3 regions of the Superficieibacter sp. HKU1 genome follow, and region 1 is predicted to be linked to each of the others. Evidence: predicted binding sites of a transcription regulator. Region 1 holds the regulator's gene; each other region holds the start of a gene.
What was found. Region 1 encodes LexA, which represses DNA repair genes until DNA is damaged. Its sites were predicted from a motif close to TNCTGTATGTACATACAGNA; they were not measured.

Region 1 (10,803 bases):
AGCGCTTCTACCGCAATCGGATAAGCGATCAGCTTGCCGTTATAGCGCACGGCGTCCCAGGTGAAAGGATACAGTTTGTCCTGGAAGGCTTTGTCTGGCGTAACCTCTGCCAGCAGACCGGACTGAGCGTAGCCCCCGAAGCGGTCGTGCGCCCAGAAGATGATGTCCGGGCCGTCGCCAGTCGCGGCAACCTGCGGATATTTCTCTTCCAGCTTATCCGGGTGTTCAACGGTCACTTTAATGCCGGTGTCTTTTTCAAACTTCTTACCCACTTCAGCGAGGCCGTTGTAGCCTTTATCGCCGTTGATCCAGATAACCAGTTTGCCTTCTTCGATTTTGGCGAAAGCTGAGGCGGAAAGCATCATCGTTGTCAGAGCAGAGAGTGCGAAGATGCGTGCGCCAGTTTTGATATTCATATTATCCCGTCCTTATGGTCATTACTCGTGGAGACGCTCAGGTGGCTTGACGATGCTCAGTCTCCGGGTTTGGCAAGCCCTTTCCATCCTCCCCACCTCTACGCCCCACCGCTTCGTTCTGTGATCTCCATTGCATAAATTTGAGTTATGCGTCCCAGCGCACATAAAAACACGCCGATTTTTGTCGGACGCATCACGAAAATAGCTGCGGCCCGCCGCTTCTGGTCTCAGAAGCATGCGCCTCATCCTCCCAACTCCTCCCCCATAAAAAAGAGAGGGGGTGGAGGATTTACCACATCAATGTTTGGCCCATAGTCAGCCCATCTTGAATGTTTCTGTTGATGACAGGTTGTAACGAAGGGAGAGGGCATGGCGAGCGTACAGCTACGGAATGTAACGAAAGCCTGGGGCGACGTGGTGGTATCAAAAGATATCAACCTCGAGATCCATGAAGGTGAGTTCGTGGTTTTTGTTGGACCGTCAGGCTGTGGGAAATCGACCCTGTTGCGCATGATTGCCGGTCTGGAAACCATCACCAGTGGCGATTTGTTCATCGGTGAAACCCGAATGAACGATGTCCCGCCGGCCGAACGTGGTGTGGGTATGGTGTTTCAGTCCTATGCGCTCTATCCCCATCTCTCCGTTGCCGAAAATATGTCGTTTGGTCTCAAGCTGGCGGGTGCCAAAAAAGAGGTCATGAAGCAGAGCGTTAATCAGGTGGCGGAAGTGCTCCAGCTTGCACATCTGCTGGAGCGTAAGCCGAAAGCGCTTTCTGGCGGACAGCGTCAGCGCGTGGCGATTGGCCGCACGCTGGTGGCGGAACCGCGCGTGTTCCTGCTTGATGAACCGCTCTCGAACCTTGACGCCGCGCTGCGCGTGCAAATGCGCATTGAGATTTCCCGCCTGCACAAACGCCTGGGCCGAACGATGATCTACGTCACTCACGATCAGGTCGAAGCGATGACGCTGGCCGACAAAATTGTGGTGCTGGACGCCGGTCGGGTGGCGCAGGTAGGCAAGCCGCTGGAGCTGTATCACTACCCGGCAGATCGTTTCGTCGCGGGGTTTATTGGCTCGCCGAAAATGAATTTCCTGCCGGTGAAGGTCACGGCAACCGCGATCGATCAGGTGCAGGTTGAGCTGCCTAACCGTCAGCACGTCTGGCTACCGGTCGATAGCGCCAACGTTCAGGTGGGCGCAAATATGTCGCTCGGTATTCGCCCTGAGCATCTGCTGCCCAGCGATATCGCTGATGTCACGCTGGAAGGCGTGGTTCAGGTCGTCGAACAGTTAGGCCACGAAACACAGATCCATATCCAAATCCCCGCCATCCGTCAGAACCTGGTGTACCGCCAGAATGACGTGGTGTTGGTAGAAGAGGGTGCCACATTCGCTATCGGCCTGCCGCCAGAGCGCTGCCATCTGTTCCGTGAGGATGGCACTGCATGTCGTCGGTTGCATCAAGAGCCGGGCGTTTAAGCATTCCCATTAAATACGCAAAGTCTGTAAAGAACGATGCGTAATAAAAGAAAAGCAATGATCTCAGGAGATAGAATAATGACTACTCTGCGCAAACTTCCACTGGCGATCGCCATTACCGCGGGCATTCTCTCTGCCCACGCTGGTGCCGTCGATTTTAAAGGTTATGCTCGTTCCGGCATCGGCTGGACCGGCAGCGGCGGCGAACAACAGTGTTTCCAGGCAACCGGTGCACAAAGTAAATACCGTCTCGGTAACGAATGTGAAACCTATGCGGAACTGAAACTGGGTCAGGAAGTGTGGAAAGAAGGCGATAAGAGCTTCTATTTCGACACCAACGTCGCCTACTCCGTTGCACAACAGAATGACTGGGAAGCCACCGATCCGGCCTTCCGCGAAGCCAACGTGCAGGGTAAAAACCTGATCGATGCGCTGCCAGGTTCTACTATCTGGGCCGGTAAGCGTTTCTATCAGCGTCATGACGTTCACATGATCGACTTCTACTACTGGGATATTTCAGGTCCTGGTGCCGGTATCGAAAACATCGATCTGAATGGTATCGGTAAACTCTCCTTTGCCGCCACGCGTTCACAGGAATCCGGTGGTTCTACCTCCTTCAGCAGCAACCATATTTATGACGCGACCAAAGATACCGCCAACGACGTGTATGACGTGCGTTTAGCCGGTCTGGAAACTAACCCGGACGGCATGCTGGAATTTGGTGTGGATTACGGTCGTGCTAACACCACTGATGATTATCGTCTGGCAGACGGTGCATCAAAAGATGGCTGGATGTTCACTGCTGAACATACCCAGAGCATGATGAAAGGCTTTAACAAATTTGTTCTGCAATATGCTACTGATGCCATGACCGCACAGGGTAAAGGTATTCCGCAGGGCTCCTGGACCGATGAAGATATTGCAGCCGATCGCAACGTCAATAACGATGGCTCTCTGTGGCGCGTGATTGACCACGGTGCGATTACGCTTGCTGACAAATGGGACCTGATGTACGTCGGTATGTACCAGAAAATTGATCGTGACGACGATCGTGGTACCGACTGGTACACCGTCGGCGTGCGCCCGATGTACAAATGGACGCCGATCATGAGCACCCTGCTGGAAGTGGGCTACGACAACGTGAAATCACAGCAAACCAGCGATCGTAACAGCCAGTACAAAATCACCCTCGCGCAACAATGGCAGGCTGGCGACAGCATCTGGTCTCGCCCGGCACTGCGTGTCTTCGCAACCTATGCGAAATGGGATGAAAACTGGGGTTACGCTAAAGATGCTAACGGCAATATCGGCCGCTCAGCGATCAGCGACTCTACCGGTAACGGCCAGTTCTCCAGCAGCCGTGGCGACGATGATGAATTCACCTTCGGCGCACAGATGGAAATCTGGTGGTAATACCGCATTAATCTGACATAAAGAGGGGCGCAAGCCCCTCAACGTCTTAAGGGTTGGCGCGCTATTGCCTGGCCACCGCTACACCCGGGTACTTTGAGGTGATAACAATGAAAATGAACAAAAGTCTCGTTGCACTCTGCCTGACGGCGGGGTTACTGGCAGCAGCCCCGGCGGTTAGCCTGGCTGAGGTCAACTACGTACCGCAAAACACCGCTGCCGCCCCGGCTATTCCTGCCATTGCCCTGCAGCAGCTCACGTGGACACCGGTCGATCAGTCTAAACAGCAAACCTCGACCATTGCTTCCGTTGGGCAACGCCTTGACGTTGCAGGCATTACCGGTCCGGTTGTCGCCTATAGCGTGCCAGCGAATATCGGCGAGCTGACCTTAACGCTGACCAGTGAAGTCAACAAACAAAGCAGCGTCTATGCGCCGAACGTGCTGATCCTCGATCAGAACCTGACGCCGTCGGCGTTTTTCCCCAGCAGCTATTTTACCTATCAGGAGCCGGGCGTGATGAGCGCCGATCGTCTTGAAGGGGTGATGCGCCTGACGCCTGCGCTGGGGCAACAGAAAATTTACGTGCTGGTCTTTACCACTGAAAAAGATCTCCAGCAAACCACCACGCTGCTGGATCCAGCCAAAGCCTACGCCAAAGGCATCGGCAATGCGGTACCGGATATTCCCGATCCTGTCGCCCGTCACACCACCGATGGCGTCGTGAAACTGAAAGTGAAAACCAATAGCAGCTCCAGCGTACTGGTCGGCCCGCTGTTTGGTTCCTCAAATCAGGGCTCGGTGACCGTCGGTAATACGGCAGCACCTGCCTATAGCGCAACAGCCGCCGCACCGGTCGCCGCGCCTGCCGCCAAAAACGAGCCGGTTCTGAATGATACTGAAGCCTACTTTAATCAGGCTATTAAACAGGCTGTTGATAAAGGCGATGTCGATAAGGCATTGAAATTACTTAACGAAGCAGAGCGTCTGGGGTCAACTTCAGCGCGTTCCACCTTTATCAGCAGTGTAAAAGGCAAGGGGTGATGGTTGCCCCACAATGCTGATGTTTAGGCTTAGCCTTTCGGTGCGTCCTTCGGGGCGCACTTTTTTTCCGGCTATCCGGTGTTACATATCTGTTGCGCTTTTGCATCTAACCCGCCCCCCATCCCACTTTTCTGCGTTACAATGTTTTCAGGCTATGTACCGGAGAAACTGGCATGTCACATCCTGCGCTAACGCAATTGCGTGCGCTGCGCTATCTTGATCATATCCCCCCGCTAAAATCCGCACTGCGAGAGTGGTTATTGCTGGAAGATTCGATGACCAAACGGTTTGAACAGCAGGGGAAGACGGTCAGCATTACTTTACTTCGCGAAGCGTTTGTTGGCCGGGAAGAGATTACCGAAGAGCAGGCGCTATTGCCGTACGAAACGCGCTACTGGCTGCGGGAAATTGTGCTTTGTGCGGACGAGGTTCCGTGGCTGGTGGGGCGCACCGTTGTGCCGGAATCAACGTTAAACGGTCCTGAGCTGGCGCTGCAAAAACTGGGTAAAACGCCGCTGGGCCGCTATCTGTTTACTTCCTCAACCCTGACCCGTGATTTTATCGAGATCGGGATGAGCGACGATCTGTGGGGACGGCGCTCGCGGCTGCGGCTTAATGGAAAGCCCTTGTTATTGACCGAATTATTTTTACCGGCATCACCGATTTACCAGAAGGAAGAGAGAAATGGAGTGGAGTCTGACGCAGAATAAGCTGTTGGCATATCATCGCCTGATGCGTACCGACAAACCTATTGGCGCGCTGCTGCTGCTGTGGCCGACGCTATGGGCGCTATGGGTGGCGACGCCGGGCCTGCCGCCGCTGTGGATCCTGGCCGTTTTTGTCGCTGGCGTCTGGCTGATGCGCGCGGCGGGCTGTGTGATAAACGATTATGCCGATCGCAAAATTGATGGCCATGTGAAGCGCACGGCAAACCGGCCGTTACCCAGCGGGGCCGTCAGCGGCAAAGAGGCGCGCATATTGTTTGTCGTGCTGGTGCTGTGCTCTTTCCTGCTGGTATTGACGCTGAACCGGATGACCATCCTGCTTTCCGTTGCTGCGCTGCTGCTGGCATGGGTGTATCCATTTATGAAACGCTACACCCATTTGCCGCAGGTAGTACTGGGGGCGGCCTTCGGCTGGTCGATCCCGATGGCGTTCGCCGCCGTCAGCGAAACGCTGCCGCTGAGCTGCTGGCTGATGTTCCTGTGTAATATTCTCTGGGCGGTGGCCTACGATACGCAGTATGCGATGGTCGATCGCGATGACGATCTGAAGATCGGCGTGAAATCAACGGCGATCCTTTTCGGGCAGTACGATCGGTTGATCATTGGACTTTTACAGGTGGCAGTGCTGGCGCTGATGATCGCTATTGGCTGGCTGAACGGGCTGGGCAGCGCATTCTACGCGGCGGTGGCCGTAGCGGGCGCGCTGTTTGTGTATCAGCAGAAGCTGATTATGCAGCGTGAACGTGATGCCTGTTTTAAGGCATTTATGAATAATAACTATGTCGGACTGGCGCTGTTTGTCGGGCTGGCGGTAAGTTACTGGTCGTTCGCATAAACCTGCCGGGTGGCGGCTTCGCCTTACCCGGCCTACGAAAGATAAAATTACAATGGGTTATGACGTTTGGCCTGGATTTGCCGGATGGTGGTATCACCGCTATCCGGCATTTTTATCACTCGCCCTGTGCCGCGCTCTCAATCGTTAACCGCACATCCGAGGTAATTAACTCCGCCAGCATCTGATAAACCTTCATCGTTTCTGCCGGTTCCGCATCCCCGGTATCGCTGATATAGCCTTCATCACGCAGCGTCAGCACCAGAGAGCTAAAGACCGCTTTATCGAAGAACTCCGGCGCGTTGATGCCGTGCAGCACGGACAGACGTTGCGCCACGGTACGGCTCTCTTTCTCCAGCGTGCCACGGTTGATCGACGGATTAGCACTGAGCAGCCAGAAGGTAATGGCATAGCGCTGTAGCGTTTCACGCGCGCCTGCCGCCAGCAGTTGTAGCGTTCGGGCACGGGCCGGGTTGATACGGAACTCCGCGTCCTCACAGGTAATCAGCCCCTGGCGCGCCATTTCTGCCGTCAATGCGTCAATCACCCCCGCCACTTCACTGGTATCCCAGCGCAGGAACAGTTCGGCTTTCAGCATCGGGTAAAGTAGTTCCACATGGTGCAGCAGGGCGTCACGTGAAATCTGCCGATGCTGAGTCACAATGGCGGCAATCAGCGAGGGCAGCATCAGCATATGCGTGATGTTATTGCGGTAATACGTCATCAGGACCGCCTGCTCTCGCGGCAGAACGATGATATCGCCGATGGTATCTTTCTCGACCTGGAACTTATTCATCTGCAGTGCATGCTCGATAAGTTCGTTCGCCGTGGCCACAGGCGCAGTAGAATCCGGCGCATACGGCACATTACGTAACAAATCGAGATAGCAATCCAGCTGCTGCGTCAGTTGCTCACGGGTCAGAGAGCGCTGACGGGAAGCCAACAGCGCGGTACAGCACAGGTTCATGGCGTTCGCCGCGCCTGCATTGTTAATGCGCACCATCAGATCGGCGGCGATGCGGTTAACGGTTGGCGTTAGCCAGGCCGGGCGCACTGCCTCAATTGGATCGATGGATTCACGCCACTCGGGCACATGGTGATTCAGGTAGGTCATCAGCGGCATTGGCTCGCCAAAATTGACGTAGCCCTGACCGAGATTACGCAGCTTGCTCAAACCACGCATCATCTGCAGCAGGTTTTCCTTCTCTTTCGTCGCGCCACGCAGTTCTTTGGCGTAAGTACCCACTTCCATCACGTGCTCATAGCCGATATAAATCGGCACCAGAGTGATGGGGCGTGTCCCGCCGCGCAGCATCGCCTGAATGGTCATCGACAGGGTGCCGGTTTTTGGATCCAGCAGACGGCCAGTACGTGAGCGGCCACCTTCGACAAAATACTCAACGGAATAGCCGCGGCTGAACAGTTCACCGAGATATTCACGGAACACCGTCGAATAGAGCTTGTTACCCTTAAAGGTACGGCGAATAAAGAACGCGCCCAGGCGGCGGAAAATGGGCCCGGCAGGCCAGAAGTTCAGGTTGATGCCCGCGGCAATATGCGGTGGCACCAGACCCTGATGATAGAGCACGTAGGAGAGCAGCATATAGTCCATATGGCTGCGGTGGCAGGGCACGTAGACAATCTCATGACCATCATGCGCCAGCTGCCGCACGCGCTCGGCGTTATGCACGTTAATCCCCTGATACAGACGGTTCCAGGTGAAGCCCAGAATACGGTCAGTCAGGCGGATCATCTCGTAAGAGAAGTTAGCGGCAATCTCTTCCATCAGCGCAATGGCATTCTGCTGCGCTTTTTCATGAGAGATTTTTTTGCTGCGCGCTTCGTCTTCTACTGCCCGGGCAATCGCTTTAGACGCCAGAAGCTTATTAAACAGATCCTGACGAGCGGGCAGACGTGGCCCTACGGCCGCCAGACGCTGACGGGCAAAGTGCATACGCGCAACGCGCGCGAGCTTTTGCGCAATGATCTTATCCGTTCCGTGCTCGTCGGCCATCCGGCGCAGAGAGACCGAGGGGGAGAAACGAACAAAGCTGTCGCGCCCCAGCCAGGAAACGGCAAAAAACTTTTGTATGCCGTTGAGCATGCGCAGCGGCGGGTTAACCTCGCCTTTCTCACGCCCTGGCGAACGTCCAAACATCACCGATACCGGCACCATCTGTACGTCCAGCCCCGGATTGCTGCGGTGCAAGTCCAGATAGTCGTGGAAGAGTTTGATAGACTCTTCTTTCGGCGTGTAATACGTGAATACACGCGGGCCGCCATGTATAAAGACGTAGCGCGGCAGCAGGGTGCCGTCGATCTCCAGCGGCTCCATGGGATCGGGAAGATCGTGCGCCAGGCACTGCGTGCGCAGCGTCAGCAAATCCGCTTTTGAATTGTAAGGCAATACGTACATAATTGGGCGGGAGGTATCCAGGCCCAACTCCTGCGCAGGTTCCGCCGGAATAGACTTGCTCTTTACCAGGACACTTAATGGTAAATTCAGTAATTTGTAGTAAATTCGTGGCCAGCCGGACATAAACGATGTGAAGCCTCTGGTTAATCATGCAAATGCGCTGCAAGGATATCAGAAAGTGAACAGATTTTCTGAGCTTACGCAGGAAGCGCGTTATATCATTGACGCTAATAATGTTAAAAGGTTCTTTTGATGGCCAATAATACCACCGGATTAACCCGGATTATCAACGCAGCGGGTTATTCCTGGAAAGGATTTCGTGCGGCATGGATCAACGAAGCCGCTTTTCGTCAGGAAGGCGTGGCTGCCCTTGTGGCTATCATTATCGCCTGCTGGCTGGATGTCGATCCCATCACCCGCGTGCTGCTGATTGGCTCGGTGCTGCTGGTAATGATCGTAGAAATTTTAAACAGTGCAATTGAAGCCGTCGTGGACCGTATCGGCACGGAAAGACACGAACTTTCAGGCCGTGCCAAAGATATGGGATCGGCGGCAGTACTGCTGGCAATTGTCGTTGCGCTTATCACCTGGGTGACCTTATTGTGGTCGCATTTCCGCTAAAGGTCGCAAAAGTAAAAAAGTCTCTTATTTTTCGTGCCATTGGTGGTTCCAAAATCGCCGTTAACTGTATATACTCACAGCATAACTGTATATACACCCAGGGGGCGGAATGAAAGCGTTAACGGCCAGGCAGCAAGAGGTGTTCGATCTCATTCGGGATCACATCAGCCAGACAGGCATGCCACCGACGCGTGCGGAAATTGCGCAACGTTTGGGGTTCCGTTCCCCAAATGCGGCTGAAGAACATCTTAAAGCGCTGGCGCGTAAAGGGGTGATTGAGATTGTCACCGGCGCATCGCGTGGTATTCGCCTGCTAATGCAGGAAGAAGAAGGCATTCCTCTTATTGGCCGCGTTGCCGCTGGCGAGCCGCTTCTGGCACAGCAGCATATTGAAAGTCACTATCAGGTCGACCCGTCGCTGTTTAAACCCAACGCCGATTTTCTGCTGCGCGTTAGCGGTATGTCGATGAAAGACATCGGTATTATGGACGGCGATTTGCTGGCAGTGCATAAAACGCAGGATGTACGTAACGGCCAGGTTGTCGTCGCGCGTATTGACGAAGAAGTGACTGTTAAGCGTCTGAAGAAACAGGGCAATGTTGTTGAACTGCTGCCTGAGAATAATGAGTTTTCACCTATCGTGGTTGACTTGCGTAAGCAAAACTTCTCTATTGAAGGACTGGCTGTTGGCGTGATCCGCAACGGCGAGTGGCTGTAAATTTGTTCTGATTTCTGCGGTGCTGTCGGTGCCGCAGAGTTCCTTCCTTTTGCCAGACCCTCTCTTAGTGGTAGCGCTTCTCAGGGTTAAATATTCTTAATTCTCCGCAGGGTGCAGCATCCTCATCTACACTTATTCTTACGTTCAGCAGAAAAGACATGCAATCTGGACGACAGAATTCAAATGATTTGTACCCCAACAATGAGGACATAATTATGAATAAAGACGAAGTCGGCGGTAACTGGAAACAGTTCAAAGGTAAAGCGAAAGAACAATGGGGCAAACTGACCGATGACGATATGACCGTCATCGAAGGTAAACGTGACCAGCTGGTAGGTAAAATCCAGGAGCGTTACGGTTACCAGAAAGATCAGGCGGAAACCGAAGTGAAAGACTGGGAAACCCGTCACGATTACCGCTGGTAGTTGTAACCTCAGCTAACGGCTGAGAAGATCCTACCCGAAGGTACATGGAGGTACCACCCCACAAAGAGCCGTGCTGACACTAGCGCGGCTTTTTCTTACTCTGAATACTGTGATCGTGGTGGCAGTCGCCAGGATGACGGCAGGCTTCAACCTCTGCACAGTCTGCACATAACCCGTGCGCTTCAATCACGTTGTGGCGTAAAGCAAATCCCATCCGTGCTGCCAGGGCATGCATAATATCTTCCACGCCATCGGCACCTTCCTCTTTCACGACGCCGCAGCGGTCGCAGATAAACATCGCCGACGTATGGTTGTGGTCGAAGAGGTGGCACAGCACGTAGCTGTTGGTTGATTCTACCTTGTGGACAAAACCCTGCTCGAGCAGAAATTCCAGCGCACGGTATACCGTCGGCGGCTTGGCCTGCGGTTCTTTGTCGCGCAGCAAGTCGAGCAAATCGTAGGCGCTGATTGCACCTTGTTGCAGGCTCATTAATCGCAACACTTCAAGGCGCTGCGGAGTCAGGCGCACATTGCGTTGCACGCACAGCTTTTCAGCTTGCGCTAACATCTCCTGCGAAGTGGTCTTGTCCATAGCGTCCTCGGGTAGGGGGCAAAAGCCTATTTTATCATGTTCTGCTGAAAGTCAGAAATGAAGGCGTTTTATGTGGCTGTCTCACTCTTAAGGGCGGGTCATGATAGTCTTGTACGAGCAGCATGC
Region 2 (10,803 bases), 2.3 Mb from region 1:
CTCCGGTGACTAACCTTGCGCCGTGGACAATGCCCACTGGTTTGGGAGCGGTCTTCAACAGTAACGGCAGTGTCGCAGCACTGTTAGTCGCCCTGGTCAACTTAGCTATCGCAACGCTCATTTACCTGCCGTTTGTCATGGTTTCGAATAAGGCGCAGGCAGTTATTGAGGAAGAAGAGAGCGAAGAAGATATCGCGAATGCACTGAAATTCTGATGACACGCGGTATGGGGAAGCCCATACCGCCATCGTAAAAAGGAAAATGTATGTTTGATCTGGACAATATCACCGCAGAACCAGTACAGGAAAATGACCTCGAAGAAGTCGTGATGGGGCTAATTATTAATTCAGGTCAGGCGCGTAGTCTGGCTTATACGGCGTTAAAGCAAGCCAAGCAGGGCGATTTTACGGCAGCGAAACAAACGATGGAGCAATCGCGCATTGCCCTGAATGACGCGCACCGGGTACAGACCCAGCTCATCGAGAGTGATGAAGGCGAGGGGAAAATGAAGGTGAGCCTGGTGCTGGTTCATGCGCAGGATCATCTTATGACGTCGATGCTGGCCCGCGAGCTGATTGCTGAATTGATCGAACTTCATGAGAAGGTACAATAGGTTATCGACACACTAAGGCAGCCGAAGATGATGACCATGGAAATTAACACCGCACGGGAACAGCAACTGTTTAACGGCCGCAATTTTCATGTCTTCATCTACAACAAAACGGAAAGCGTGAGTGGTCTGCACCAGCACGACTACTATGAGTTCACGCTGGTGCTTACGGGGCGCTACTACCAGGAAATCAACGGTAAGCGGGTTCTGCTTGAACGAGGTGATTTTGTGTTCATCCCGTTAGGTTCGCATCACCAGAGCTTTTACGAGTTTGGGGCGACGCGCATTCTGAATGTGGGGATAAGCAAAGATTTTTTTGCCACTCACTATCAGCCGTTGATGCCATACTGCCTGGTAGCTTCGCAGGTTTACTCTGTTAAAAATTCGTTTCTCAACTATATCGAATCAGTAATTGCCTCGCTGCATTTTCGCGAAACTGAATTTGATGAGTTCATAGAAGTTGTGTCTTTTTATATTATTAACCGCTTGCGGCATTATCGTGAAGATCAATCGCAGGATGTGATTCCACAGTGGCTTAAAACAACCGTAGAAGCCATGCACGATAAAATGAAGTTTGGCGAAGGTGCGCTTGAAAATATGGTTGCGCTTTCCGGGAAGTCTCAGGAGTATTTAACGCGCGCAACGCAGCGTTACTATAGTAAAACGCCAATGCAGATCATTAATGATATCCGCATTAACTTTGCCATGAAACAACTGGAAATTACGAATTACTCCGTCACCGATATTGCCTATGAGTCGGGATACAGTAGCCCAAGTTTGTTTATTAAAACATTCAAAAAGCTGACGTCCTTTACCCCAAGCAATTACCGCAAGCGACTGACGGTTATCAAGTAAAACAATTCACGCGCTACGGTATTTTCCGTAGTTATGCGACAGTAAATTACTATCCGCGCTGAATGTGGAGGCGTTATTGCATTCATCGGAATGGAACATGAGGAAGAAAGAATGAGCGAGAAATTAAAAGTTGTCACCATTGGCGGTGGCAGTAGCTATACGCCGGAATTACTGGAAGGTTTTATTAAGCGCTATCACGAACTGCCGGTAAGCGAACTGTGGCTGGTGGATGTGGAAGAAGGCCAGGAGAAACTCGATATTATTCACAGCCTGTGTCAGCGGATGGTGGAAAAGGCGGGCGTGCCGCTGAAAGTCTTTAAAACGCTGGATCGCCGCGAGGCGCTGCAGGGCGCAGATTTCGTCACCACCCAGCTACGCGTCGGCCAGCTGAAAGCGCGTGAAAAGGACGAGCGTATTCCGTTAAGCCACGGCTATCTGGGCCAGGAAACTAACGGCGCGGGTGGCCTGTTCAAGGGCCTGCGTACCATTCCGGTTATCTTTGACATCATTAAGGATGTTGAAGAAATCTGCCCGAACGCGTGGATCGTCAACTTCACCAACCCGGCCGGGATGGTGACCGAGGCGGTGTATCGTCACACCAGCTTTAAACGCTTTATCGGCGTGTGCAACGTGCCTGTCGGCATGAAAATGTTTATTCACGACGTGCTGAAGCTGGAAGACAACGACGATCTGTCGCTCGATCTGTTCGGTCTGAACCATATGGTGTTTATAAAGGATGTGCTGGTCAACGGTCAGTCGCGTTTTGCCGAGCTGATCGACGGCGTGGCCTCCGGGACGCTGACCGCGAGAACCGTCAAAAATATCTTTGGTCTGCCGTTCAGTGAAGGGCTGATCCGGTCGCTTAACCTGCTGCCGTGCTCCTATCTGCTGTATTACTTCAAGCACAAGGAGATGCTGGCGATTGAGATGGGCGAATTCTATAAAGGCGGCGCGCGGGCGCAGGTCGTGCAGCAGCTGGAAAAACAGCTTTTCGAACTGTATAAAGATCCGCATCTGAATGTGAAGCCGGCGGAGCTGGAGCAGCGCGGCGGCGCGTATTACTCCGATGCCGCCTGTGAAGTCATTAACGCGATTTACAATGACAAGCAGACGGAGCATTACATTAATATTCCGCACCGGGGAAGCGTGCAGAATATCCCGCAGGACTGGACGGTGGAGATGACCTGCCTGCTGGGCCGCAACGGCGCGACGCCGCACCCGCGCATCACCCAGTTTGATGAAAAGGTGCTGGGGCTGATCCACTCCATCAAATGTTTTGAAGTTGCAGCCAGCAGGGCGGCGCTGAGCGGCGAATTTAACGATGCGTTACTGGCGCTGAACCTGAACCCGCTGATGCGTTCCGACAACGATGCTGAAGTGCTGGTCCGCGAACTGCTGCTGGCGCATGAGGCGCATCTGCCGCAGTTTGCGAAAGCAATTGCCGCCATCAAATCATCGCAGCAATGACAGGAGGTACCAGGTGCAACGTTTATTGATCGTCAACGCGGATGACTTTGGATTAAGCAAAGGCGTGAATGCCGGCATTATTGAGGCCGCGCGGAATGGCGTGGTGACGTCCACCACGGCAATGATGAATGCGCCGGCGGTGGAACACGCCGCAGAACTCAGCGCGCAGACGCCGCACCTTGGCGTCGGGCTGCATTTTGTGCTCAGCTTTGGTTGTCCTCTGACCGACATGCCGTCGCTGGCGCGGGACGGCAGGCTGGGGAAATGGGTCTGGGACGTGGCAGAGCAGGGCGCGTTAAATCCGCAGGAGGTTGAGCGCGAACTGGCCTGCCAGTATCAGCGTTTTCTGGATGTTTTTGGCCGTGCGCCCACGCATATAGACAGCCATCATCATGTCCATCTGATCCCCCAGGTGTATGCCATTGTCGCTAAATTTGCCGGTGAGAAAGGGCTGCCGGTGCGTATCGACCGGGAGGTGGCGGTGCAAAACGCAATCAGGCTTACCGACGAGCGCAGCAGTGACAGCTTCGCCAGCACCTTTTATGCGGAAAACGTCAGCGAGGCATTTTTCCTCACCCTGCTGGACGAGGCGGCGGCGCGCAATGACCGGTCGACTGAAATCATGTGTCATCCCGGCTTTGTCGACAAGCTGCTGCAGGAGAGCAAATATTGTTATCCGCGTCTGGAAGAGCTTGAGGTATTGACGGCACCGTCGTTAAAAGCGGCGGTGACCGCGCGGGGCTTCCGGCTGGGCAATTTCAGCGATCTGTGAAAATAAAACCGCAGCGCCAACACGCTGCGGTTCAAATAGCTGACAAACCTGTTTGCCAATGTATGCGCCGTTTTGCCGGGTGGCGGCTTCGCCTTACCCGGCCTACGAAAACCATCAATATCAACGCATTATTCATAACCCGTAGGCCTGTGCAAGCGAAGCGCCGCCAGGCATAATTCTACGGTATAACTAAAACCGCAGCGCCAGTGCGCTGCGGTTTTTCCTTACGCCGGGATACTGGCGATTTTGCTGCTGCGTGACCACACACGGTGCGCGGCCAGCAGGGTAATGAGTTCTTTTACCGTCGCCGCAGAAATCGTGTCGGCTTCGATAATTCCCTCTTCCCCCTGATCATCAACGTTCAGCGTCGCTTTAAACTCACGCGCATCCCCTGCCAGCACGATAGGCTTGAGGTGCTTATAGGCTTCCAGCAGATAGTAATTCGCTTCGCCGCTGGCCTTCAGACTGGTCAGATCGCCCCCGGGCACAATCACCGCATCAACGGTCAGCGACGGCGCACCAGCAAAGGTTGCCATCACGTTCAGCGCGCTGCCATCGTCAGCTTTAATCTCGCCCATACGCGAATAAAGCAGTTTAGCGTGTACGCCTTCCGCCTTCAGGCCCTTCAGCAGTGCCAGCAAATCAGCCGACTTCACCTTATCGTTCAGCAATACGCCTACCACGCGTCCTTTAACGCTGCCGCCAGGAATGGCGTACAGGCTCAGCGACGGGTCCTTTTTCAGTCCGTTGACATCGGCTGGCGGCGTCACTGCCAGCTGTTCATCGGTCAGGGTCAGGCCCAGATTTTCGGCCACGGCCTGTGCCAGTTTGAGATCGATACGGACCAGCTGATCCACCACGCGCTCGCGGATATAAGGACGGCTCACTTTGCCAAGTTCAAAGCTAAAGGCGTCAATAATATGCTGCTGCTCAACCGGCGTCTGGCTGTTCCAGAACAGACGGGGGTGGGAGTAGTACTCGCCGAACGACGGGCTACGCTCGCGGACTTTATTACCGTCAACACGCTCCTGATAGCTCTCAAAACCGCCACGCTTCGCCGCCGGAGGCGTTTCACGCGGCCAGTTATCGTTGATGGAGTTGGGCTCGTAGTTCGCCGGATTGGTATCAATATCCATGCGGTGCATGCCGTCACGCTGGAAATTGTGGTACGGGCAGGTCGGACGATTGATCGGGATCTCGTGGAAGTTTGGCCCACCCAGACGACTGATTTGCGTATCGGTATAGGAGAACAGACGGCCCTGCAACAGAGGATCGTTTGTGAAATCGAGTCCGGGGACAATATGCCCTGGGTGGAACGCTGCCTGCTCGTTTTCAGCAAAGAAGTTATCCGGGTTACGGTTAAGGACCATTTTACCGACCAGTTGTACCGGCACTAACTCTTCCGGGATCAGCTTGGTCGGGTCGAGCAGGTCGAAATCAAATTTAAACTCATCTTCTTCCGGGATCAGCTGGAATCCCAGTTCAAATTCCGGATAATCGCCCGCTTCAATCGATTCCCACAGTTCGCGACGGTGGAAGTCAGGATCGCGACCAATCAGCTTTTGCGACTCGTCCCACACCATTGAGGCTTTACCGGCCACCGGTTTCCAGTGGAAACGGACAAACGTCGCTTTCCCCTCAGCGTTGATCAGACGGAAGGTATGAATGCCGAAGCCTTCCATCGTGCGCAAACTGCGTGGCAGGCCGCGGTCGGACATTGCCCAGATAACGTTATGCAGGGTTTCAGGTTGCAGAGAAATATAGTCCCAGAAGGTATCGTGCGCGGTCGCACCCTGAGGGATCGCCCAGTGTGGTTCAGGTTTAACCGCATGAACAAAGTCCGGGAATTTATGCGCATCCTGAATAAAAAACACCGGCGTGTTATTCCCTACCAGGTCAAAAATACCCTCTTCGGTATAGAACTTGGTGGCAAAACCGCGAATGTCACGCACGGTATCTGCCGATCCTGCTCCCCCCTGAACGGTCGAAAAGCGCACGAACACCGGCGTTTTCTTTTGCGGATCGCTAAGGAAGTCTGCTTTAGTGATATCGCTTAAATCTTTATAGGGCTGGAAGTAGCCGTGTGCTGCGGAACCGCGTGCATGGACGATGCGCTCGGGGATCCGCTCATGGTCAAAATGGGTGATCTTTTCGCGCAGGATAAAATCTTCCAGCAGCGTTGGGCCGCGGTTTCCGGCACGCAGCGAGTTCTGGTCGTCGGCAATTTTGACGCCCTGGTTAGTGGTTAGCGCCTGGTTTTCGCTGCCTTTACGGAAGCTCTCCAGCGCCGTCAACTTCTCGCTTTCGATATCAGGCGCTTTCAGGCTGCCGGAAGCGGTGGGTTGTTCACCGGGAGCGGTAGGTTTGGGATCCGGCTGATGGGAGCCATCTTTCGGCGCCAGAGAATCCAGACCCGGCTGCGCTTGTTTTTCATCATGGACGGGAGAAGGGTGATTTTTGCTATTTTTATCATCTTTCGACATTGCGTAGGCCTCTTGTTTTCATCTCTGAAAGAGTGGGTGCTTAAAGAAAAACCTCTCTAACTATAGAACAATCTCACCGATGGGCAGGGTGAGAGGCTATAAAGAAGGGAAGACCGCACTCGCCTGACGCGACGTCGGGGGGCCATTTCGGCTATCATAGTTTTTTTGCTGTGATCTTTAGTGAATTAACTGCTTATGAAAACGCTTCGACAACAAAATCGTCCTGTCATCAGCTACGTGCCTCGCATCGAGCCCGCGCCGCCTGAACATGCGGTGAAGATGGAGGGTTTTCAGGACGTCTGGCTTCTGCGCAACAAGTACGTCGCTTTTGTGCTTGTAGGCGAAAAATTTGAGCGTTCGCCGTCCTTCGGCGTACCGGAAGCGGCCCAGCGCTGGGCGACGCAGATGCGTCAGGAAGGGGAAATTATCGGGTAAGGCCAACCGGGCGGTAAGCGTAGCCGGGCAGGGCGCCCGGCTCAGGGTTTAGCGATGTGCCAGTTCTACTTCATCTTCGCTGTTCAGGACGGTTTTATCCGTCTGTTTCAGCCACTGGCTTGTCAGTGTCCCGGCGGTCATGGAACCGCTGACGTTCAGTGCCGTACGCCCCATATCAATGAGCGGCTCAACCGAAATCAACAGGGCAACCAGAGTAACCGGCAGCCCCATCGCAGGCAGAACAATCAGTGCGGCAAAGGTAGCTCCGCCGCCCACGCCTGCAACACCTGCAGAGCTTACCGTGACAATCCCGACAAGCGTTGCAATCCACATCGGATCCAGTGGATTGATCCCCACAGTAGGTGCGACCATCACCGCCAGCATTGCCGGATACAAACCAGCACAGCCGTTCTGGCCGATAGTGGCACCAAACGACGCCGAGAAGCTGGCGATGGATTCCGGCACGCCCAGACGACGCGTTTGCGCTTCAACGTTCAGCGGAATGCTGGCGGCGCTGGACCGGCTGGTAAAAGCGAAGGTCAGCACCGGCCATACTTTGCGGAAGTAGCGCAGCGGGCTGACGCCATTGACGCCAAGCAGAATGGCATGTACGGCGAACATGATTGCCAGGCCCAGATAAGAGGCAATAACGAAACTGCCCAGCTTGATAATGTCCTGAAGGTTTGAACCCGCCACCACTTTGGTCATCAGCGCCAGCACGCCGTATGGCGTGACCTGCATCACCAGGCGTACCAGTTTCATTACCCAGCTTTGCAGGGTATCAATGGCCGTCAGAACGCGCTGGCCTTTCTCCACGTCGTCTTTTAGTAACTTCAGCGCGGCCACGCCGAGGAAGGCGGCGAAGATGACCACGCTGATAATTGACGTTGGGTTAGCCCCGGTCAGATCGGCAAACGGATTTTTCGGCACAAAAGAGAGAATAAGCTGCGGTACGGTGAGGTCAGCAACTTTACCTGCATAGTTACTTTCGATGGCGTTAAGACGCGCCGTCTCGGCCGCACCCTGCACCAGCCCTTCGGCGGAAAGGCCAAACAGATTGGTGACCAGGACGCCGACTAACGCCGCAATCAGGGTGGTAAATAATAATGTACCAATCGTCAGTACGCTGATTTTGCCGAGCTGTGCGGCATTGTGCAGACGGGCCACCGCGCTCAGTATTGAGGCAAAGACCAGCGGCATAACAATCATTTGCAGCAGCTGAACGTAACCGTTGCCGACGACGTTAAACCACTGGATCGAACTTTTAAGTACCGGGCTGTCATCGCCATAAATAAACTGCAATGCCAGACCAAAAATGACGCCCAGCACCAGACCAGCCAGCACTTTTTTTGCCAGACTCCACTGTTTGTGGCGGGTTTGCCCCAGCACAAACAGCAACGCGACGAACACGATAATGTTCGCGATCAATGGAAAGTTCATCCCCGTTCTCCTGTTTATTATGGTCGGCTTAGGAACGCCGACTCAGATGGCGCAAGAGTAGCAGAAGTGTGATGGGGGTCTTATATCCAAATGGAATGGCTTATATCAAAATGTCTGATGCAGACGATAATTAATACTAGTAGTGGTGGATTAAACGATAAAAACTGGTTTGCAGCGCGGTAATCATCCCCGAAGACCAGCGTACCGCACTGTTATCAGGAAGATTTTGCGGCATCCAGACGGCCCACACAAAGAGCGCCATGCACAGTACGCGTTCAAGCTGATTACCTTTACGCGGTGCAAGGATCGGCAGGCGGAAGCGCCAGCGGCAGGGCCACAGTAATGGAACTCCCGCCGGGGTAAGCATATCGGCAAGAATATGGCTTAAATAGCCCAGCACCAGCCCCTGCACAGCGTCTGCCGGGATCACCCAACTCTCCGGTATTTTTAGATAGCAGAGCGTCAGACCGCAAAACACGACCAGCAGGCTGTGGGTAAAACCCCGATGTCCAAAGGCTCTGGCGATGGGTTTAGAGATCCATCGCAGGCGCTGACCGAGAAAGGACTGGGGATGATCGATATCCGGCAGCAGACAGGTCAGGATCGCTGAAGGGATGATATGCCACCAGTCCCCTTGCGCGAGCACAGGCGTAAGCTCGGCATTTTTGGCAAAAACCGCGCAGGCAATTGAAAAAAGAAGATGGCCTTCCGCCGTCATGATAATCATTGGACTCGCTAAACTGTCGATTCATCCAGTATAGGGTTTTTATACAGTATGCGAAAGAGGTGACGTTGTAACTCAATGTCACAATTTGCATATTCGAGGGGGAAATTGAAAGGGCGCTCAATCTGAGCGCCCAACGGGCTCAGCCGCGCAAATGCTGGACGGTCAGATTGTGCAGAGAGGATAATTTAACGTTTGCCATAACATAACGCGGATCGTGCTGAACTTCCAGCGCCGGGACAACAATCGAGCGCATCCGCGCGGCTTTGGTGGCGATCATGCCGTTGACGGAGTCTTCAAGCGTAACGCACGTTAATGGATCAACCCCGAGTTTTGCCGCACAGTCGAGGTACACCTGCGGGTGCGGTTTGCTGTAAGGCAATTTTTCCGCCGAGGCCAGCGCGTCAAAATCATCTCGCAGGCCAAACATGGTGAGCACATTTTCCAGCATAGCGAGCGGAGAGGCAGACGCCAGCCCGATTTTCAGCCCTTCGGCTTTACACAGCGCCACGGCTTCACGCACGCCGGGCAATAGCGGACGCGCATCCTCCACCAGATTCATTGTACGGCTGATAATACGTGCGGTGACCTCATCGCGACCGGGGCCGTTCCACGGCTGCTGTGCGTACCACAAATCCACCACCATATCGATACGCAGTCCGAGCAGGTCGGGCAGCTCATCACGTCGGGAAACATCCACCCCAAGGCTTTCCATCACCTCCAGTTCAGCCCGATCCCACAGGGGTTCAGAATCAATTAATAACCCATCCATATCAAAAATTGCGGCGAGAATTTGTCGCTGAACCGTCATTGCATCCCTCCTCAGGAGTTCACTCTTAAAATGTTTACCACATGAAAGCTATGCGTTGTTATAGCATATTGCTTTTAAAAATCGGGCGAAAAGTGGCAGTAGCGGGTAGAATTAGCAGCGATAACAAAGCGTCTCTAAAAGGGGAATCCATGACGTATCAACAGGCTGGACGCATCGCAATTATTAAACGGATTGCGGGTTGGGTAATATTTATTCCAGCAGTCGTTTCTACCCTAATTTCGGTTCTGAAATTCATGTACGCGCACAGTGAAAAACAAGCAGGGATCAATGCGGTCATGCTGGATTTTGCGCACGTGATGATTGAAATGATGCGTTTCAATACGCCGTTTCTCAATTTTTTCTGGTACAACTCACCGCAGCCGGAGTTTAGTCACGGCCTCAACCTGATGTTCTGGATTATCTTCGCCTTGATCTTTGTCGGGCTGGCGCTGCAATCTTCCGGGGCGCGAATGAGCCGCCAGGCGCGTTTTCTGCGTGAGGGGGTGGAAGATCAGATGATCCTCGAAAAAGCCAAAGGGCCGGATGGGATGACGCGCGAGCAGATTGAGTCACGTATCGTGGTACCCCGGCATACGATTTTCCTGCAAATTGTGCCGCTGTACATCATGCCGGTGATTGTCTTAATTATTGGCTACTTTTTCTTTTCGCTACTGGGCTTTATTTGACCGCGTTCGCCCGGTATTACGCCGGGCGAAACCTTATGCTGCAGGCAGTGGCCGCGGTTTGCCGTCGTTGTCTACCGCCACATAAATAAACAGCGCTTCGGTGGCCTTATAGCGCTGGCCAATCGGCTCGGACGATACTTTTTTAACCCACACCTCAACGTTAATATTCACCGACGTCGTGCCGCGCTTAACGCAGCGGGCGTAGCAGCACACCACATCGCCGACCGCCACCGGGCGCAGGAAAGTCATCCCATCCACCCGAACCGTCACTACGCGGCCCTGAGCAATTTCTTTTGCCTGGATCGCACCGCCCATATCCATCTGCGACATCAACCAGCCGCCGAAAATATCGCCGTTGGCATTGGTGTCGGCTGGCATTGCCAGCGTGCGTAAAACCAGTTCGCCCTGCGGCGCATCGTTGGTGGTTGTCATGATCGTTCCAGTAAGTGAATAAAAAACCCGGTCGGAACCGGGTAAAAAATCAGGGTTTATCATCCTGCGGCATGTGCCGGTAGATATA
Region 3 (10,803 bases), 1.6 Mb from region 1:
GGTGTTTTCCGTCAATTTGCAGTGGTTACCCGCGTCAGGCTATGTGCCGTTTAGCGAAGATCCGCTGCAAAACCTGCGCACGCTGCTGCTTCCGGCGTCGGTGCTGGGGACCGGGCTGGCGGCAACCCTGATGCGTCATACCCGCGCCTCAATGATTGCGGTGCTGAAGGCCGATTACATCCGCACCGCGCGGGCGAAAGGGCTGTTGCCAAAAGCGGTGATTTTAAAGCACGCCTTTCGCAATGCGCTGGTGCCGGTCATTACCCTGACCACACTGCTGTTTGGCGAGTTGTTGGGCGGGGCGGTATTAACCGAACAGGTGTTCACCATTCCGGGCTTCGGCAAGATGATCGTCGATTCGGTGTTTAACCGTGATTATGCGGTGGTGCAGGGCGTGGTGCTGATTGTGGCCATCGGCTTCCTGTTGCTTAACCTGCTGGCGGACGTGCTTTACGTCCTTATCAACCCGAAAATGCGAGGCTAATCATGGCGGAACTCACGACGCAAAACGTGGCGCTGGCAACACCGCGCGCGCAGAACCGGGTGTTGAAAAAATTCCTCGCCAATAAAAGCGCGATGATCGGTGCGATTGTGGTCGGCATTTTTGTGCTGATTGCGCTGCTGGCACCGTGGATCTCCCCCTTCGACCCGGTAAAAGCCAACTTCCTGACGGTGCGTAAACCGCCGTCAGAGCTTTACTGGTTCGGCACGGATGAACTGGGACGCGACATTCTTTCGCGCATCATCTGGGGCGCGCGTACCTCGCTAATGGCGGGCTGCGTGTCGGTGATCATCGCGGTCGTCATCGGCGTGCCTCTCGGGCTGGTGGCGGGCTATTTCCAGGGGATCTGGGACGGGGTGATCTCGCGTTTCATTGAGGCGCTGCTGGCCTGTCCCTTTTTGATCATGGCCATCGCTCTGGGCGCATTTCTCGGGCCGAGCCTGAGCAACGCGATGATCGCTATCGGACTCTCCGCCATGCCGATCTTCGCCCGTCTGACGCGCGGACAGGTGATCGCGATCCGTAACGAAGAGTATATCGACGGCGCGCGAGCAATTGGTTTGCCGGACCGCTGGATCATCGTGAAATACGTGCTGCCGAATGTGATGTCGCCGATCCTCGTGCAGGCGACGCTGGCGATTGCCTCGGCCATTATCGCCGAAGCCAGCCTCTCTTTTTTAGGGCTCGGCCAGCAGCCACCCAATCCCTCATGGGGCTCCATGCTCAACACGGCGAAAGGGTTTCTCGAACAGGCACCGTGGATGTCCGTTTTCCCCGGCGTTGCCATTTTCCTGGCGGTGCAGGGTTTTAATCTACTCGGCGACGGGCTGCGCGACGCGCTCGATCCGCGCCACGACTAAGGAGTCATGATGACCAAAGCGCTTGATTTTTCTACCGGTTACGCTTCACGACGCCCGCCGATGCTCGGTCATAATGCCGTGGCGACGTCTCAGCCGCTGGCGGCACAGGCCGGGATGCGAATGCTGCAACTGGGCGGCAATGCGGTAGACGCCGCTATCGCCACGGCGATGGCGCTCACGGTGGTAGAGCCGACGGGCTGCGGTATTGGCAGCGATGCGTTCGCGATTATCTGGGACGGGGAAAAGCTGCACGGCCTGAATGCCTCCGGGCGCTCACCGGCGAGCTGGCATGCCGACCTGTTTGCCGGTAAAACGGCGGTGCCGGAAATCGGCTGGGACGCGGTAACCGTACCTGGCGCGGTCTCCGGCTGGGTAGCGCTGGCGGAACGGTTTGGCACGCTGCCGCTGACTATCCTGGCGCAGCCTGCGATTGACTATGCCCGTAACGGCTTTCCGGTATCGCCGCTGATCGGTCATCTGTGGCAGCGCGGCTATAACAAACTGAAAGATCAGCCGGGCTTCAGCGCCTGTTTTGCCCCGGAAGGGCGTGCGCCGCGCATCGGCGAAATTTTCCGTAACCCGGCGCAGGCGAAAACGCTGGAACTGATTGCGCAAACCAAAGGTGACGCATTTTATCGTGGCGAACTGGCGCAGAAAATTGCTGCTTTTGCACAAGAGCATGGCGCGCACCTGACGGCACAAGATCTGGCAGATCATCGCGTCGACTGGGTCGAACTCTTGTCGCGGGAGTTTGCCGGCGGATCGGTGCAGGAACTGCCGCCGAACGGGCAGGGGATCGCCACGCTGATCGCGCTCGGGATCCTGGAGCAGTGCGATATTGGCCGCTACGATCCGGACTCGGTGCAGTCGCTGCATCTTTCCATTGAGGCGATGAAGCTGGCGCTGGCGGATCTCGATCGCTATGTGGCGGACGAAGCGCACATGGAATTTGCCGCCAAAGAGCTGCTCAGCGATGCCTACCTGAAATCCCGCGCTGCGCTGATCGACACGGATCGCGCCTCTGATTTCACCTACGGTTCGCCGACGCAAAGCGGGACGGTGTACGTCTCTACCGCCGATGCCAGCGGTATGATGGTGTCGTTTATTCAGTCAAACTTTATGGGCTTTGGTTCCGGCGTCGTGGTGCCGGAGACCGGTATCAGCCTGCAAAACCGCGGCTGCGGTTTTGTGCTCGACCCGAAGCATCCGAACGCGCTGGCGGGCAGCAAACGACCGTTCCATACCATCATTCCGGGTTTTGCGATGGGCGGCGACGGTAAACCGCTGATGTCGTTTGGCGTGATGGGCGGACCGATGCAGGCGCAGGGACATATGCAAATGGCGCTGCGTATTATGCTCCACGGGCAGAATCCGCAGGCGGCGATAGATGCGCCGCGCTGGCGTGTGGTGCAGGGAAGAGAAGTGATTGTCGAATCGACCTTCAGCCGCAACGTCATTGCCGGTCTGCGTGAACGTGGGCACCTTATTACCGTGGAAGATCCATTACAGGATTATAACTTCGGTGGTGCGCAGGTAATTTACCGGATGTCGGAAGGGCACTACGTGGCGGCGACCGAAAGCCGGAAAGATGGTCAGGCGCTGGTCAGCTGACGCTAATGCCCGGTGGCGCTGCGCTTACCGGGCCTACAAAATTCCCTGACATGCTGTTGTAGTTGATTTTTATGCGTCCGTAGGCCGGGTAAGGCGAAGCCGCTACCCGGCATTTTTGGCTCACCCGAGGCTAAACGGGTCCGCATCCTGCCATGCCGGAAACTTCTCCCTGTACTCTTTCAGAGCCGTCAGCGACAACTCGGCGTCAATCCGCGTTGCCTGATGCGGCTCGGCGGTGGCGAGGATCTCACCCTGCGGGGTGATCACCCGGCTATCTCCACGATAATGGTGGCCGTTACCATCGGTGCCGACGCGGTTACAGCCCGCCACATACGCCTGATTCTCTATGGCGCGCGCCACCAGCAGCGCCTGCCAGTGCAGAGAGCGCGGCGCAGGCCAGTTGGCGACATACAGCGCCAGATCGTAATCATTGCGGTTGCGAGACCACAGCGGGAAGCGCAGGTCATAGCACACCAGCGGTAAGATCCGCCAGCCACGCCACTCAAAGATCACCCGCTCGTTGCCCGCTTCATAATGGCGATGTTCATCGGCCATGCGGAACAGATGGCGCTTATCATAATAGTGAACTTTCCCTTCCGGCTCGACCAGCAGAAAGCGGTTCACCGGACCGCGTTCGCTTTGCAATGCCGCACTACCGGCAATCAGCGCGTTAGTTTGTTGAGCTTTGGCCAGCATCCAGGCCAGCACGTCATCCTGCGCCAGCGATCGCTGTGCGGCCTCCATCGCAAAACCGGTGGTAAACATCTCCGGCAGCACAATGATGTCGCGCCCGCCGATCCCTTCCAGCTGGCGATCGAAATGGCGCAGGTTAGCCGGACCGTCCATCCAGACCAGCGGTTGTTGCAACAGGGTAAGTTTCAGGCCAGGCACGATCGTACTCCTCGTTTTACAGCATCCAGTCACTCTAGCATGGCATAAAAAATAAAAAACCCCGCCTGAGCGGGGCTGATAAGTGGGTTAACGTTATGCCGCTTCAGGCTTACGCAATTTCACCGGCGGCTTTTTTACCGGTTTAGTCGCCAGCGCATCCGGCTCGAAATCGTCCACGTTGATACTGCGCAAGCGGCTCTCTTCCGCCTTGATGAGCAGCGCGGCCTCATCCTGATTGATAAGCCCTTTGGACAGCGCGTTCTTCGCCAGTTCGTCCAGACGGGTGAACGGCAGATTCTTACCCAGCTCTTTGCAGATGCGCTGGTGGATGGGATCGGCCGCCATCACATCGCGCAGCGCCTCTTCCAGCAGCCCTACCGGATTATGCTCGTCCGGCGTCAGATACTGACCGCGACCGATGCGCGCACGGGTAGCACACGGTGTTTGCAGGATCCGGGCAACTTTATGATCGAGCTTGTCGGACGGGGCATCATAATGGCGGCCTGTCGGGAAGATCGTCGCGCCCAGCAGCCCGGCTACCGCGCGGTTCGGAAAGTTGCGCAGCAGCTCGCCGATGGCGATTTCTGCCTGATTAAGCGCATCCTGCACGCCCCAGTGTACCAGCGGCAGGTCCGCTTCGTGGCGACCTTCATCGTCGTAGCGTTTCAGTACCGCAGAGGCAAGATAAAGCTGGCTCAGCACGTCGCCAAGACGGGCAGAAATACGCTCGCGACGCTTCAGGCTGCCGCCCAGTACCGCCATTGACACATCTGACAGCAAGGCCAGGTTAGCGCTCAGGCGGTTAATATGCTGGTAATAGCGTTTAGTCGCATCCTGCGCCGGCGACGCGCTGGTAAGGCCACGCGTCAGCCCCAGCCAGAAGCTTCGCACGACGTTAGAACCGACGTGGCCGATATGTTTAAACAGCAGGGTATCAAACGCGTCGGCATCGTTATTCTGCGCGGCGGCCATCTCATCGAGCACGTAAGGATGGCAGCGGATCGCCCCCTGACCGAAGATCATCATGCTGCGGGTCAGGATATTTGCGCCTTCAACGGTAATCGCAATCGGTGCACCCTGATAGGCACGCGCCAGGAAGTTGCCTTCGCCCAGCATAATACCTTTACCGCCGGTGATATCCATTGCATCGATGATGGCGCGCTGTCCACGATGGGTACAGTGATATTTCACGATGGCAGACAGTACGGCCGGTTTTTCACCCAGCATAATGCCGTAGGTAATCAATGAGGCCGCAGCGTCCATCACGTAAGCGTTACCGGCAATACGCGCCAGCGGCTCTTCGATGCCCTCCATTTTGCCGATGGAGACTTTGAACTGACGACGGATATGTGCGTACGCACCGGTCGCCATCGCCGCCGATTTCAGGCCGCCCGTGGAGTTGGAAGGCAGAGTAATACCACGTCCGACAGACAGACATTCAACCAGCATACGCCAGCCCTGACCGGCCATCTTCGGCCCGCCGATGATGTAGTCAATCGGGACGAAAACGTCCTGACCGCGGGTTGGCCCGTTCTGGAACGGCACGTTCAGCGGGAAGTGACGAAGACCAATCTCAACGCCCGGCGTGGTGGTCGGGATCAGCGCGCAGGTGATACCGAGGTTCTCTTCGCCGCCCAGCAGTTTATCCGGGTCGGTTAACTTAAAGGCCAGGCCCAGTACGGTGGCGATAGGGGCCAGCGTAATATAACGCTTGTTCCAGGTCAGGCGCATGCCCAGCACCTGCTCACCCTGCCAGTCGCCCATGCAGACAACGCCGGTATCCGGGATCGCGCCCGCATCGGAGCCAGCTTCCGGGCTGGTCAACGCAAAGCAGGGGATCTCCTGACCGCGCGCCAGACGCGGCAGATAATGATTTTTCTGTTCTTCAGTGCCGTAATGCTGCAACAGTTCGCCCGGCCCTAAAGAGTTCGGCACGCCGACGGTAATCGCCAGGATCCCGGAGACGCCGGAGAGTTTTTGCAGTACGCGAGACTGTGCATAAGCGGAGAATTCCAGGCCGCCGTACTCTTTCTTGATAATCATCGCAAAGAAGCGATGTTCTTTCAGAAACGCCCACAGTTCCGGCGGCAGATCGGCCAGTTCATGGGTGATCTCGAAATCATTCGCCATACGGCAGGCTTCTTCCGTCGGACCATCAATAAAAGCCTGTTCTTCGGCGGTCAGATGCGGCTGCGGGTAGCTGTGCAGCTTTTTCCAGTCCGGCGTGCCGCGGAACAAATCACCTTCCCACCAGGTTGTGCCCGCGTCAATCGCCTCTTTTTCCGTCCGCGACATTGGCGGCATCACTTTACGGAAGCTGCGGAATGCCGGAACGGAAATCATCGATTTGCGCATAGGCTTAAGATTCAGCGGGAGCAGGAGCAGCAAAACGGGCAGCAGCATCCACAGCGACCAGATGCCAGCCGCGCCCAGCGCCGCCGTCCAGGCAATTAAAATCAGACTACTCAAAACTAAGCTGACCCGGTGATAGAACAGCACGCCGAGCAGAATAACGGTGGCAACAATACTCAAAATCATCATAAAGAAAAGCTCCCTGGCTTGTAGGAGGTCTGACCACTTGTGATGATATGGTTGTAGTGGATGTTATTTTTTTTAGCAATGTATTTACAATATAATTACAACCTCGCTCACATTGTTGCCGTTTTTCAGCGCACGGAAAATCAAAACAGAGGGGGATCGCACCGGCTTCTGCTTCCCGCTTCTGGTGCGATTGGGTACACTGCACCTTGTCATTTTCATAAAATCTGAAGGATATCCTCATGTACCAGGATCTGATTCGTAATGAACTGAACGAAGCGGCGGAAACGCTGGCTAACTTTCTGAAAGATGAAGCCAATATTCACGCGGTGCAGCGCGCGGCGGTGCTGCTGGCCGACAGCTTCAAGGCGGGCGGTAAAGTGCTTTCCTGCGGCAACGGCGGCTCTCATTGCGATGCGATGCACTTTGCGGAAGAGCTGACGGGACGTTACCGTGAAAACCGTCCAGGCTATCCGGCGATCGCTATTTCCGACGTCAGCCATATTTCCTGCGTGAGCAACGATTTTGGCTACGATTATATTTTTTCCCGCTACGTTGAAGCGGTAGGTCGTGAAGGCGACGTACTGTTGGGGATCTCTACGTCTGGCAATTCCGCTAACGTTATCAAAGCTATCGAAGCGGCCCGCGAGAAAGGGATGAAGGTGATAACCCTGACCGGAAAAGATGGCGGTAAGATGGCAGGAACGGCGGACATTGAAATCCGTGTGCCGCATTTTGGTTATGCCGATCGCATTCAGGAAATCCATATTAAAGTCATTCATATCCTGATCCAGCTGATCGAAAAAGAGATGGTTAAAGCCTGATTTTGCGGGGCAACCCGCATTGTGTTATGAGGTGAGCTATGTGTGAACTGCTCGGGATGAGCGCGAATGTGCCAACTGATATCTGCTTTAGTTTTACCGGGCTTGTACAGCGCGGGGGAGGCACCGGGCCGCATAAAGACGGCTGGGGCATTACCTTTTACGAAGGCAAAGGTTGTCGCACATTCAAAGATCCGCAACCGAGCTTTAACTCACCGATCGCCAGGCTGGTTCAGGACTATCCGATTAAGTCCTGCTCCGTGGTGGCGCATATTCGGCAGGCCAACCGGGGTGAAGTGGCGCTGGAAAACACGCACCCTTTTACCCGCGAGCTGTGGGGACGCAACTGGACCTACGCCCACAACGGGCAAATGACGGGTTATAAATCACTTGAAACGGGCATGTTTCGTCCGGTAGGCGAGACCGACAGCGAGAAAGCATTTTGCTGGCTGCTGCATAAACTGACCCAGCGCTATCCGCGCACGCCGGGCAACATGCTGGCGGTTTTTAAATATATTGCGAGTCTTGCCGGAGAAATGCGCCAGAAGGGCGTGTTTAACATGCTGCTGTCAGACGGGCGCTATGTGATGGCGTTCTGCTCGACGAATTTGTACTGGATCACGCGCCGTGCGCCGTTCGGGCTGGCAACGCTCATCGATCAGGATATGGAAATTGATTTTCAGCGGGAAACCACACCGAACGATGTGGTCTCCGTGATCGCGACCCAACCCTTAACGGGTAATGAAACCTGGCAAAAAATTATGCCAGGCGAGTGGGCGTTATTTTGCCTCGGGGAGCGTATAGTTTGACGCCAGCTGCGGATGCACAATCTCGTGGCTCAGCGGCTTGCTGACCACGTAGCGTCCGTCAACAACGGAAACCATCGGCGGCTCCTGAGTTAGCGCAAAGTAATCGTAGCCAGGTTTCAATTGCTTCCAGAAATCGATATACGCGGAGTACTTATGCCGCTGCATATTGGCATCAGTCATGCGGAAGGGATAGATACTGACCTGAACGACCGGCTGACCAAATACCAGGGCTCCGGTAACAAACTGGAAGATTTCATCAATGCCGGAATCGGTCATGGCATAGCAACCAATGGACACGCAGTTGCCGTGAATCATCAGGTACTTGCCTTCATAGCCGTGTGCACGATCGTAGGCGTTCGGAAAACCAATATTGATGGCTTTATAGAAGCGACTGTCGGGTTTTAGCTGGCTACGCTGGACGGTATAGAACCCTTCAGGACTCTTGAAGTCGCCCTGACGCTGCTTGGGCCCCAGTCCGCCGGAGTACTTGCAGATGTTGTAGCTATCAAGGAGCTGATACTTCTCGCCCATTTTGACGTAAAGATCGAGGGTGCGCTCTTCCTTAAAGATCTGGATGTAAACCGGCGACCCCATTAACTGCTGCTTATACTCTTTGTTCACCGGCGCTGCTGAACCGGTCAGGCCGGCAAAAGAGACACACGGCATCAGAAGCATCGCAAGAAAAAATGCGATTATGCGCATACTGCTTGTTCCTTGATAAACGTTACCACATTGCCAGAACGGCAAAAGAGACCCGAAATCAGACTTATCTGGATTAGGAGCGCTCACATTAGCACCACCGTATTTTTTCGCAAGCCTGATGTACAGCGTTTACAAACCAGTTTGCGTTAAACCGTCTTTTTACGGACTTTCAAACGAAACGGCTGACGGATTGCCTGAACAAGAATAAACACGCTTCTCAATAACTTCAATGTCACTGTATACTTATCCAGTGAGTGACGGGGGGGCTTCTCATGCGTAAGATCATACATGTCGATATGGACTGCTTTTTCGCAGCGGTAGAGATGCGCGACAACCCGTCCCTGCGTGATATCCCTATCGCCATTGGCGGCAGCCGTGAGCGGCGCGGCGTGATCAGCACCGCCAACTATCCGGCGCGTAAATTCGGCGTGCGTAGCGCGATGTCGACGGCGATGGCGCTAAAATTATGTCCCCATCTGACGCTATTGCCGGGACGCTTTGAAGCTTACCGTGAAGCCTCTGATCATATCCGCGAAATCTTCTCCCGCTACACGTCGCTGATTGAACCGCTTTCGCTGGATGAAGCCTATCTGGACGTCACTGACAGCCTGCACTGCCACGGCTCCGCGACGTTAATGGCGCAGCAGATCCGCAAGACCATTTCTGATGAACTCAATCTCACCGCCTCAGCCGGTGTTGCACCGATTAAATTCCTCGCCAAAATTGCTTCCGATCTGAATAAACCTGATGGGCAATATGTTATTACGCCGGAAGAGGTGCCGAATTTCATTAAAACGCTGCCGTTAAGTAAAATTCCCGGCGTCGGCAAGGTCTCGGCGGCGAAGCTGGAAAATATGGGGCTGCGGACCTGTGGAGACGTGCAAAATAGCGATCTGGCGCTGCTGCTGAAGCGCTTTGGCAAATTTGGCCGTGTATTATGGGAGCGTAGCCAGGGTATTGATGAACGCACGGTGAATAATGAACGGTTACGTAAATCGGTCGGCGTCGAACGCACGCTGGCAGAGGATATTCACGAATGGCCCGAATGCGAAGCCATTATTGAACGTCTTTATCCGGAACTGGAAAGCCGGCTGGCAAAAGTGAAGCCCGATCTGCTCATTGCCCGTCAGGGGGTTAAACTCAAATTCAATGATTTTCAGCTGACGACCCAGGAGCACGTCTGGCCGCGGCTAAATAAAGAAGATTTAATCGCCACCGCGCGTAAAACCTGGGATGAACGCCGGGGCGGGCGGGGCGTCAGGCTGGTCGGACTGCACGTCACGCTGCTTGACCCGCAGCTTGAGCGTCAGCTGGTGCTGGGATTATAAGTCAGGCCTTTGAGATTTAATAACCATTGCGCAACCCGAATTTCAGTATTACTATACGCGCGTTTTCTACTCTCAATAACTGCAAAGGAGGTTCATCATGACATTTAATTCCCTGAACGCACTTTGCAGACATTTCCAGGATTAATCTCCCTTTATTGCTCTGGATTCGTCTGCCATTTCCTGATTTTTTAATTCATATATGGAATGGTATATGGGCAATTATATTCGTCCTTTATCTGATGCGGTATTTTCCATCGCTTCCGATAACCTGTGGATCGAAGGTTCTGCGATCCAACAATTACACACTACCGCTAAATTAGCGGGCATGACGCGCGTCGTCGGAATGCCCGATTTGCATCCGGGACGTGGCTATCCCATCGGCGCGGCGTTTTTTTCCCGCGGGCGTTTTTACCCGGCGCTGGTGGGCAACGATATCGGCTGCGGAATGGCGCTGTGGCAAACCGATTTACCGGCTCGCAAGTACAACGCTGACAAAACGGAAAAGCGGCTGGCTGAGCTTCCGGATGTGGCGGAAGCGCAGTGGCTGGCGGAAAATGTCCCCGCGGCAATGCAACATCATCCCTGGCATTCCGCGCTGGGATCGATTGGCGGCGGCAATCATTTTGCCGAGCTTCAGCAGATCGATAGCATCGCCGATGCTGACACGTTCGTTCTGTCAGGTTTACAGAAAGCGCAGCTATTACTGCTGGTACACAGCGGTTCACGCGGGCTGGGGCAGGC

Region 2: a site for LexA is predicted at 8,801-8,820, ahead of P0H77_RS09985 (metal-dependent hydrolase). Genes of this name have one in related genera too.
Region 3: a site for LexA is predicted at 8,968-8,987, ahead of dinB (DNA polymerase IV). Genes of this name have one in related genera too.

What each region holds. Positions count from the first base shown of each region.
Region 1 covers NZ_CP119754.1:4,437,199-4,448,001, reverse strand. The annotation lists gene malE (maltose/maltodextrin ABC transporter substrate-binding protein MalE) at 1-416, opposite strand, end outside; gene malK (maltose/maltodextrin ABC transporter ATP-binding protein MalK) at 786-1,895, shown strand; gene P0H77_RS21195 (maltoporin) at 1,971-3,308, shown strand; gene malM (maltose operon protein MalM) at 3,416-4,348, shown strand; gene ubiC (chorismate lyase) at 4,522-5,058, shown strand; gene ubiA (4-hydroxybenzoate octaprenyltransferase) at 5,033-5,908, shown strand; gene plsB (glycerol-3-phosphate 1-O-acyltransferase PlsB) at 6,024-8,444, opposite strand; gene P0H77_RS21170 (diacylglycerol kinase) at 8,574-8,942, shown strand; gene lexA (transcriptional repressor LexA) at 9,052-9,660, shown strand; gene P0H77_RS21160 (CsbD family protein) at 9,876-10,085, shown strand; gene zur (zinc uptake transcriptional repressor Zur) at 10,165-10,677, opposite strand.
Region 2 covers NZ_CP119754.1:2,089,674-2,100,476, forward strand. The annotation lists gene chbC (PTS N,N'-diacetylchitobiose transporter subunit IIC) at 1-215, shown strand, start outside; gene chbA (PTS N,N'-diacetylchitobiose transporter subunit IIA) at 266-613, shown strand; gene chbR (transcriptional regulator ChbR) at 641-1,465, shown strand; gene P0H77_RS09960 (6-phospho-beta-glucosidase) at 1,577-2,932, shown strand; gene chbG (chitin disaccharide deacetylase) at 2,946-3,704, shown strand; gene katE (catalase HPII) at 3,929-6,187, opposite strand; gene cedA (cell division activator CedA) at 6,383-6,622, shown strand; gene P0H77_RS09980 (L-cystine transporter) at 6,671-8,062, opposite strand; gene P0H77_RS09985 (metal-dependent hydrolase) at 8,199-8,780, opposite strand; gene hxpB (hexitol phosphatase HxpB) at 8,929-9,597, opposite strand; gene P0H77_RS09995 (YniB family protein) at 9,747-10,283, shown strand; gene yciA (acyl-CoA thioester hydrolase YciA) at 10,317-10,715, opposite strand; gene P0H77_RS10005 (septation protein A) at 10,765-10,803, opposite strand, start outside.
Region 3 covers NZ_CP119754.1:1,144,045-1,154,847, forward strand. The annotation lists gene P0H77_RS05500 (ABC transporter permease) at 1-484, shown strand, start outside; gene P0H77_RS05505 (ABC transporter permease) at 487-1,362, shown strand; gene P0H77_RS05510 (gamma-glutamyltransferase family protein) at 1,372-2,973, shown strand; gene P0H77_RS05515 (amidohydrolase) at 3,094-3,864, opposite strand; gene fadE (acyl-CoA dehydrogenase FadE) at 3,958-6,405, opposite strand; gene lpcA (D-sedoheptulose 7-phosphate isomerase) at 6,645-7,226, shown strand; gene P0H77_RS05530 (class II glutamine amidotransferase) at 7,265-8,032, shown strand; gene dpaA (peptidoglycan meso-diaminopimelic acid protein amidase) at 8,003-8,734, opposite strand; gene dinB (DNA polymerase IV) at 9,007-10,062, shown strand; gene P0H77_RS05545 (RNA ligase RtcB family protein) at 10,274-10,803, shown strand, end outside.